DNA from 2 places in the Azospirillum lipoferum 4B genome. Region 1 is predicted to be linked to the other one. Evidence: riboswitches for the same ligand, from Rfam matches in the RefSeq annotation. Region 1 holds a riboswitch; the other holds the start of a gene.
What was found. A riboswitch is a leader RNA that binds a small molecule or an ion and turns the genes downstream of it on or off. The one in region 1 is predicted to bind thiamine pyrophosphate.

Region 1 (4,784 bases):
CGTGCAGACTCCCACCCGTGACGAGTGGCTCGCCAAGGCCCGTACCCTGTCCGAAGCGCTGCCCTACATGCGCCGCTATGCCGGGAGCACCTTCGTCATCAAGTACGGCGGCCACGCCATGGGCGACGCCAGCCTGGCGGAGCTGTTCGCGCGCGACATCGTCCTGCTGAAGCAGGTCGGCATCAATCCGGTGGTCGTCCATGGCGGCGGTCCGCAGATCGGCCAGATGCTGGAGCGGCTGAAGATCAAGTCCAGCTTCATCGACGGCCTGCGCGTCACCGACAAGGAGACGGTCGAGGTGGTCGAGATGGTGCTGGCCGGCTCCATCAACAAGCAGATCGTCGCCGCTATCAACGGCGCCGGCGGCCGTGCCGTCGGCCTGTCGGGCAAGGACAGCAACCTGATCACCGCCCGCCGTCTGGAGCGCGTGCAGCGCGACCCCGACAGCAACATCGAGCGGGTGCTGGACCTCGGCTTCGTCGGTGAGCCGTACAAGGTCAACCCGCAGATCCTGCATGCTCTGGCGCAGTCGGACATCATTCCGGTGATCGCGCCGGTCGGCTTTGACGTCAACGGCGACACCTACAACATCAACGCCGACACGGCGGCCGGCGCGGTCGCGGCGGCGGTGAAGGCGGCGCGCTTCTTCCTGCTGACCGACGTTGCCGGTGTCCTCGACAAGGACAAGAAGCTGATCGAGAAGATGTCGCTGGAGGATGCCCACAAGGCCATCGCCGACGGCACCGCATCCGGCGGCATGATTCCGAAGATCGAGACCTGCATCGGCGCGGTGGAGCAGGGCGTCGACGCCGCTGTTATCCTCGATGGCCGCGTGCCGCATGCGCTGCTGCTGGAGATCTTCACCGAGGGTGGCGCCGGCACCCTGATCGGCAAGGCCTGATGCTGCGAACGGGGGGCCGATGAGCGACCTGCGCAAGGACCTGCTCCGCCAGATGAAGGCCATCCGCGACAGGATGGACCCGAAGCTGGTGGAGCGCGCCAAGCTGGCGGCGTTGGGCAAGGTCCCCTACGACAGCGATGCCGCCAAGGAGGCGGTCGGCCATTTCCTGGATGCCAAGCGGGACGGCGGTGCCTTCCGCCGCAAGCTCGAGCAGGCGTTGCGGGCGGAAGGCACGCCGCTGGACCTCGACACCGAGGGGAAGGTGCCGCCGCCGGTGAAGCCAAGACGCGGCGGCCGGATGACCTGACAACCCGACGCGCCGCCGCCAACCACGCAAGGAGCACGGCCTTGCTGCATGTCTTCGTCAATGACGTCGGTCTGCTGCGCTGGGCCAGAGAGGCCGCGGAGGGGGCGGAGCCGCTGCCCGAGGCCACCGTCTGGCTGGACCTGATCGATCCGACCGCCGAGGAGCTGGCGCGGGCGGAGGCGCTGATCGGCACCAGCCTGCCCACCCGCGAGCAGATGGCGGAGATTGAGGAGTCGAGCCGCCTGCGGATCGCCGGCGGCGCCCTGACCATGACCGTCACCGCCCTGGTCTGGGCCGACACCGACGAGCCGCGCATCGCAACGGTCAGCTTCGTGCTGGCCGGGCGCCGGCTGGTCACCATCCACGACATCGATCCGCAGGCCCTGCTGGCCTTCCGCCGCCGCGCCTCCCATGGGCAGGTGCCCGCCTCCCGTGGCGAACTGGTTCTGGCGGCGCTGGTGGACGGGATGGTCGACCGCACCTCGGCCGTGCTGCGGCGGACCGGGGTGGAGCTGGACGTGCTGAACCGCCGCTTCTTCCGCGGGCGCAAGCTGCGCTCGCGTGGCGAGACGCTGGACGACGCCCAGACGCTGAAGCGCATCGGCCATGCCGGCCACCTGATCGGCAAGGCCCGCCTCAGCTTGGCCAGCCTGTCGCGCATGACCGATTTCCTGGCGCGCGGCGACGGCTGGAACTCCGGCAAGGCGACACGGCGCTGGGCCAAGACGACGCTGCAGGACCTGCGCGGGCTCGACCAGTATGCCCGTTTCCTATCCGGCAAGGTCGCGTTGGCGCTGGACACTGCGCTGGGCCAGATCAATGTGGAGCAGAACGAGATCGTCAAGATCGTCTCGGTCCTGACCGTCCTGCTGTTCCCGCCGACCCTGGTCGCCAGCATCTGCGGCATGAATTTCGAAGAGATGCCGGGGACCGACTCGCCCTTCGGCTATCCCAGTGCCCTGGGGCTGATGCTGCTGTCGGCATTGCTGCCGATGATCTATGTCCGTCTGAAACGCTGGATGTGACGCGCGTTCCATACAGTATGGCCGGCGGATCGTTCGCAGTTCTTTCCTTTTGACAGGGGCCGTCCGTCCCGGCAGGATGGGCGCATTCCAGGGGGGTCCCGACAGGGGGCTGAGATACCAACGGCCGGACGGCGCCAAGCGTCACCGGCAGCGTGGTGACCCTTCGAACCTGATCCGGGTCATACCGGCGAAGGGAGGGACCTCGTGACGGGCCGATTCTCGCCCCGTCCGGCCGTATCAGACCCGTCATGTCGGGGAACGGCCCGCACGAAGACACCGCACCTCCGTCCGCAGTCCCGGGTTTGTCCGCCCAACTCCGACGGAGAAACCCAATGCCTAAGGACTTCAACGAAACCGCCCTCCGCATTTCGACCGGCCCGCTGCCGTCGTCGCGGAAAATTCATCTGCCGGGCACGCGCTTTCCCGATCTGCGCGTCGCCATGCGCGAAATCGCGCTGTCGGGCGGCGAGCCGCCGCTGACCGTCTACGACGCCTCCGGTCCCTACACCGACGAGGCTGTGGCCATCGATGTGCGGGCCGGGCTGGCCAAGCACCGCCGCGACTGGATCCTGGCCCGTGGCGATGTGGAAACGACGGCCGGTGGCGTGCTGCGCGCCAAGGGCGGCGGGGCCGTCACGCAGATGGCCTATGCCCGCGCCGGCATCGTCACCGCGGAAATGGAATACATCGCCGTCCGCGAGAATCTCGGCCGCGCCGCGGCGCTGGAGACAATCCGCGACGGTGAGGATTTCGGGGCCGAGATTCCCGACTTCATCACGCCGGAATTCGTCCGCGACGAGGTGGCGCGCGGGCGGGCGATCATCCCGTCCAACGTCAACCACCCCGAGTCGGAGCCGATGATCATCGGCCGGAACTTCCTGACCAAGATCAACGCCAACATCGGCAACTCCGCCGTGACCTCCTCGATCGAGGAGGAGGTGGAGAAGATGGTCTGGTCGATCCGCTGGGGGGCCGACACCGTGATGGATCTCTCCACCGGCTCCGACATTCACCAGACCCGCGAATGGATCCTGCGCAACTCGCCGGTGCCCATCGGAACGGTGCCGATCTATCAGGCGCTGGAAAAGGTGAAGGGCAGGGCGGAGGACCTGACCTGGGAACTGTTCCGCGACACGCTGATCGAGCAGGCGGAGCAGGGCGTCGATTACTTCACCATCCACGCCGGGCTGCGGCTGGCCCATATCCCGCTGACCGCGAAGCGGGTGACCGGCATCGTCTCGCGCGGCGGCTCGATCATCGCCAAATGGTGTCTGGCGCATCACCGCGAGAGTTTCCTCTACGACCATTTCGCCGACATCGTCGAAATCTGCCGCGCCTATGACGTGGCGCTGTCGATGGGGGACGGGTTGCGGCCGGGCAGCCAGGCCGACGCCAACGATGCCGCCCAGTTCGCCGAGTTGGAGACATTGGGCGAGTTGACGAAGATCGCCTGGGCGCGGGACGTGCAGGTGATGATCGAAGGGCCGGGCCATGTGCCGATGCACAAGATCAAGCACAATGTCGAGAAGCAGCTGGCCTTGTGCGGCGAGGCGCCCTTCTACACGCTGGGGCCGTTGGTGACCGACATCGCGCCGGGCTACGACCACATCACCAGCGCCATCGGTGCGGCGATGATCGGCTGGTTCGGCACGGCGATGCTCTGCTACGTCACGCCGAAGGAACATCTGGGGCTGCCCGACCGCGACGACGTGAAGGCCGGCGTCATCGCCTACAAGATCGCCGCCCATGCCGCCGACCTCGCCAAGGGCCACCCGGCGGCCCGATTGCGCGACGACGCCATGTCGCGTGCCCGCTTCTCCTTCCGCTGGCGCGACCAGTTCGCCCTGTCGCTCGATCCCGAGACGGCGATGTCCTACCACGACGAGACCCTGCCCGCCGAAGGGGCCAAGACCGCGCATTTCTGTTCGATGTGCGGACCGAAATTCTGTTCGATGAAGATCACGCAGGAAATCCGCGATGCCGCGGAGTCCGGCATGGCCGAGATGTCGCAGAAGTTCCGCGAGTCGGGCGGGGAGATTTACCAGCCGGCGGAGTGAGTGAGGTCCCGACAGTGATGCCCCCTCCCTAACCCTCCCCCGCTAACGCGGGAGAGGGGACTGCCGCCGCTCCTTCACACAGCTTTCGCAAAGCTCCTACCCCCTCTCCTGCCGAAGGCGGGGGAGGGATGGGGAGGGGGCATCAACGTCCCCACTCACCCCGCGTACCTGATCTCCAGCACCTCCACCTGCTCCATGCCCGCCGGCGTGCGGACGTCGACCATGTCGCCCTCCCGCGCCTTCAGAAGCGCGCGGGCGATGGGGGAGATCCAGCTGACATGGCCGCGGTCGGGATCGACCTCGTCGGCGCCGACGATGGTGATGGTGTTCTCGGATCCGTCCTCGCGGGCATAGGTGACGGTGGCGCCGAAGAAGATCTGTTCGCGGTTCTTCTGGTCCTGCGGGTTGACAACCACCGCCGATTCCAAGCGCTTGTTCAGGAAGCGGATGCGGCGGTCGATCTCGCGCAGGCGCTTCTTGCCGTAGAGATAATC
Region 2 (4,784 bases), 920 kb from region 1:
ACCGCCGCCACCGACTTCACCTGATAGCCGGGCCTTGCGCTGAACCGGCGGCTGGCGCGTTCGGCGGCCTCGCGCTCCGATTCCGCCCAGACCAGATAGTCGCGTCCGCGTGCCCATTCGACGGCCAGCGGATGGGCGGCGTCGATCTCGCCGATCTGCTGGTTGACCATGGTGACCAGCCATTCCTTGTCGCCGGGGTTGCGGCGGTCGGTCAGGATCAGGATTTGCGGGCGGCGGCGGCTCTGCGCCTCGGTCAGGCGCTGTTGCACCTCGACCTGCTTCTTGCGCAACTCCACCATGTCGCGCACCAGCTCCTCGATCTCGCCATGGAGGCTCTCCTCCTCCCGGTGCAGGCGGTGGATGGTCGCGTCCAGCTTGTCCAGCGTGCCGCGGACGCCGCGGACGCGCTGCCGGGCCTGCGACACCCGCTGCTCGACCGACAGCAGAACGTTGCCGAGCCACGCGCCGATGGCGATGATGCCCAGGATGATGATGAAGTTGATCATCATGTGGCGGCACCGGAAGTGGCGGCATCGGAAGTGGCGGAATTGGCCTTGGCGCGCGCCGTCGCCGGGGGCTGGGGCGCCCCACCCTTCCCGCCGCCGCCCTTCACGCCGCCACCCCGCGCGTCGCCGCGCATGAACGACTTCTGGAAGCCCAGTTTGAAGGGAAAGGCGACGTCGACCATCTGCTTGGCCTCGTCGAAGCTGGAGGCCCACACCTCCGCCACATTGGCGCAGCGCCAGATGGGGTTCACCGGTCCGCGGTCGCCGGCGGCTCTCGCTGCGGCCGACGCCTTTTCCTGCGTGACGGTCGCGACGAACTTCATCAGGCCGGACTGCGGATCGCCGACCTCATGCACGAACAGCGGCGGCTGTTCCGCCAGATCCCTGATCTGCTTTTCCGCCTTGCGGATATCGGTTTCCAGCCGGTGCCGTTCGGAAGACTGACTGTTGCGGCGCTGGACCAGGTTGTTGACGCGGTTCTGAAGCTCATGCGCCTCGGCATGCAGCACATAGACGCGGTTTTCGATCTGCTCCAGCCCGCTGCTCTTTTCCAGGATGTTCGGCAGGAAATCCTTCAGCATCATGGCGACCGGGACGGCGGCCAGCATGATGATGACGATGGCGATCAGGAACAGCGTCGTGTTCGACATCCGCCCGCCCGTTCTCCTCCGGAAATCCGCATCGACCGACCTGCCGGAATCGGCGCGGTCTGCACCGGTGCGGATCTTCGAAGATCAACGAACAATCCAAACCCGTCAACGAATCGTCGCGGCTTCGTTCGATATTCGTCAAAAATGGGTCAGGATGCCGCCATCTCCGCCACCCGCTTCACCGCGTCGCGCACCGGTCCCGGCCGCCGCTCGTCCGCCAGGGTGGTGAACCAATGCTCCGGCGGGTTGCGGCCGGCGGCGCGGTTCCAGGTCAGGGCGCGCAGCACCCCCTCCGCCTCCGCCGTCGGTGGCACGGCGGGGTCGATGCCGTTCATCACCGCCCAGATGCCGGTCCAGCAGCGCCCGACCGACCATGGATTGTAACCGCCGCCGCCGACCACCAGCACCCGCGGCGCCAGCGGCAGCAGGGCGGCCACCGCCTCCCACAGCGCATGGTTGGACAGCTCCAGCCGGCTCAGGGGATCCTCGGCCAGGGCGTCGGCGCCGGTCTGGATCACCATCGCCTGCGGACGGAAGGCGCGGGCCAGCGGCAGCACCGCCGCCTCCATCGCATGCTCCATCTCGCTGTCGTTGAAACCGGGCGGGACCGGCAGGTTGCGGGCCATGCCGCCGGCCCGGTCCTCCGCCTTGCCGGTGTAGGGCCAGCGCCCGTCCTCGTGGATGGAGATGGTGAGCACCCGGTCGTCGTCGGCGAAGGCCTCCTCCACCCCGTCGCCATGGTGGGCGTCGAGATCGACATAGAGCACCCGCTCCAGCCCATGGTCGAGCAGCTCCAGGATGCCCAGCACCGGCGCGTTGAAATAGCAGAAGCCGCTGGCCCGGTCGCGGCGCGCATGGTGGGTGCCGGCGGCCGGCGCATAGACCAGCCCGGCCGGACGGTCGCCCAGGATTCGCGCCGCCTGCAGGGCCGACCCGCTGCTGTGGGCCGGCCGCCGGAACATCTCGGCGAAGACCGGATTCTCCAGCTTGCCCAGATTGTGGCGGGCCGCCGTCGCCTCGTCCACCCGCTGCTCCGCCTCCGCCCGCTTCAGTGCGGCGATGTAGTCCGCGGTGTGGAAGCGCGCCAGTTCGCGTTCGCTCGCCACATGGGTGTCGAGATAGATGTCGTCGGGCAGCCAGCCCATGGCGCGGCTGAGGTCGATCACGGTCGATACGCGCGGGATCGCCAGCGGATGCTTCGGGCCATAGGTCGAGCCGCGATAGATCTCGCCGCCGATGAACAGCGGGGTGCGGAGAGGCGTGGTCAGGGGAGGATCTCCATCGGTCCCGCCAGAAACTAGGCGGTGACGCGCTCCGGTCAAGCGGCGCCCGCGCTTCCACGCTCCGGAAGGGCTTCCGGCAATGCTTGCGGTCACGGATCGTCCGCGCCTATAGTCGCCGCCTTCACTGGGGGGAGCCGATGGGCGGCTGAGAGGTCCCGTTGCGGGACGACCCCTGGAACCTGATCCGGTTCATGCCGGCGTAGGGATCAGTGATGCCGGACCGCAAGCGCTTCCTCTCCGCACTCCCGCCATGCCTGCCCCGATGATGGCCCCGATGATGGCGATCACGCCGCTTTCGGTGACCGTCTCGCGTGCGCGGCTGACCTATGGCGGCACGCTGCTGTTCTCCGACCTGACGCTGGAGCTGCAAGCGGGACGGACCACCTGCCTGCTGGGGCCGAGCGGCGTCGGCAAGACCACGCTGCTGCGCATCCTCGCCGGGCTGGCGGAGCCGGAGCCACCGACCTGCGTCTCAACCGGCGACGGACAGCCCCTGGCCGGCCGTATCGCCTATATGGCGCAGCAGGATTTGCTGCTGCCCTGGCTGACGGTTCAGGACAATGTCCTGCTGGGCGACCGGCTGCGCCACCTCCGCCCCGATGCCGCGCGGGTGGAACGCGCCCGCGCGCTGCTCGACCGCGTCGGTCTGGCGGGACGCGAGCGCGACCGACCGGCCGCCCTGTCCGGCGGGCAGCGCCAGCGGGTCGCGCTCGCCCGCACGCTGATGGAGGACAAGCCGCTGGTCCTGATGGACGAGCCCTTCTCCGCGCTCGACGCCATCACCCGCCTGCGGCTGCAGGAGACGGCGGCGGAAACGCTGGCCGGCCGCACCGTCCTGATGGTCACCCACGACCCGCTGGAGGCACTTCGCATCGGCGACCGCCTGCATGTGATGACCGGCCGCCCCGCCGTCATGGGGCCGGCGCTGGAACCGTCCGGCCCCGTGCCGCGCCCGGTCGACGATCCCGGATTGCTGGCGCTGCAGGCGGAGCTGTTGCGGAGGCTGGCGGAATGAGGGCGCTGCTGCGCGCCGCCGTCACCCTCGCCGTGCTGGTCGCCGGCTGGCAGGCGCTGGTCTGGGCCACCGGCCTGCCGCGTTACCTGCTGCCCGGTCCACTGGCGGTGGCGGATGCAATGCGGCGGCAGGCGCCCCTGCTGTGGAGCCATGGGCTGACGACGCTGACCGAGATCCTGATCGGGCTGGTGGCCGGCGTGGCTCTGGGCAGCGTGAGCGCGCTGCTGCTGGCGCGGTTCCGCACCGCGCGGCGCTGGCTGATGCCGCTGTTGCTGGTCAGTCAGGCGATCCCGGTCTTCGCGCTGGCTCCCCTGCTGGTGCTTTGGCTGGGCTACGGCATGGCGTCCAAGATCGCCATGGCGGTGCTGGTCATCTATTTCCCGGTGACGACCGCGCTGTTCGACGGGCTGCGCCGCACCGATCCCGGCTGGCTCGACCTTGCCCGCACCATGGGCGCCTCGCCTGCCGCGATCCTGTGGAACATCCGCCTGCCCGCCGCGCTGCCCGCCTTCTGGTCCGGCGTGCGGGTGGCCGCGGCGGTGGCGCCCATCGGCGCGGTGATCGGCGAATGGGTGGGGTCGTCCTCCGGCCTCGGCTATCTGATGCTGCACGCCAACGCCCGCATGCAGATCGACCTTCTGTTCGCCGCCGTGCTGGTGCTGGGGCTGTTCGCAGTGACGCTCTATGCCGCCGTCGACGCGCTGGCCCGCCGCGCCCTGCCCTGGCAACCCGATTCCCAACCGGCCGAAGACGCCAATCCTTGATGAGGGGGAGAGAAACCCGATGAAGCACCTGTTCGCCGCCGGCCTGATGGCCGCCAGCCTGATGACGTCGCTTCCGGCATTGGCCCAGGACAAGCTGTCCGTGATGCTGGACTGGTTCGTCAACCCGGACCATGCCCCGCTGGTGGTGGCGCAGGAGAAGGGCTTCTTCAAGGAGGCCGGGCTGGAGGTGACGCTGACCGCCCCGGCCGACCCCAACGACCCGCCGAAGCTGGTCGCCGCCGGCGGCGCCGATCTCGCCGTGTCGTACCAGCCGCAGTTGATCCTGCAGGTGGCCGAGGGGCTGCCGCTGGTCCGTGTCGGCACGCTGGTCTCCACCCCGCTGAACTCCGTCGTCGTGCTGCGCGACGGGCCGGTGAAGACGCTGAAGGACCTGAAGGGCCGCAAGATCGGCTTCTCCATCGCCGGCTTCGAGGATGCCTTGCTCGGTGCCATGCTGGAGAAGCACGGGCTGAGCCTGAAGGATGTGGAGCTGGTCAACGTCAACTTCTCGCTGTCGCCGTCGCTGCTGTCGGGGCAGGTCGATGCGGTGGTCGGCGCCTTCCGGA

Region 2: another riboswitch for thiamine pyrophosphate. It lies ahead of AZOLI_RS05905 (ABC transporter ATP-binding protein); the one in region 1 lies ahead of thiC (phosphomethylpyrimidine synthase ThiC).

What each region holds. Positions count from the first base shown of each region.
Region 1 is NC_016622.1:365,416-370,199, forward strand. Features, by position in the region: gene argB (acetylglutamate kinase) at 2-901, shown strand; gene AZOLI_RS01625 (hypothetical protein) at 921-1,208, shown strand; gene AZOLI_RS01630 (magnesium transporter CorA family protein) at 1,250-2,233, shown strand; TPP riboswitch at 2,313-2,446, shown strand; gene thiC (phosphomethylpyrimidine synthase ThiC) at 2,566-4,290, shown strand; gene greB (transcription elongation factor GreB) at 4,446-4,784, opposite strand, start outside.
Region 2 is NC_016622.1:1,282,019-1,286,802, reverse strand. Features, by position in the region: gene AZOLI_RS05920 (hypothetical protein) at 1-509, opposite strand, end outside; gene AZOLI_RS05915 (hypothetical protein) at 506-1,156, opposite strand; gene AZOLI_RS05910 (acetoin utilization protein AcuC) at 1,306-2,478, opposite strand; TPP riboswitch at 2,557-2,663, shown strand; gene AZOLI_RS05905 (ABC transporter ATP-binding protein) at 2,690-3,454, shown strand; gene AZOLI_RS05900 (ABC transporter permease) at 3,451-4,218, shown strand; gene AZOLI_RS05895 (ABC transporter substrate-binding protein) at 4,238-4,784, shown strand, end outside.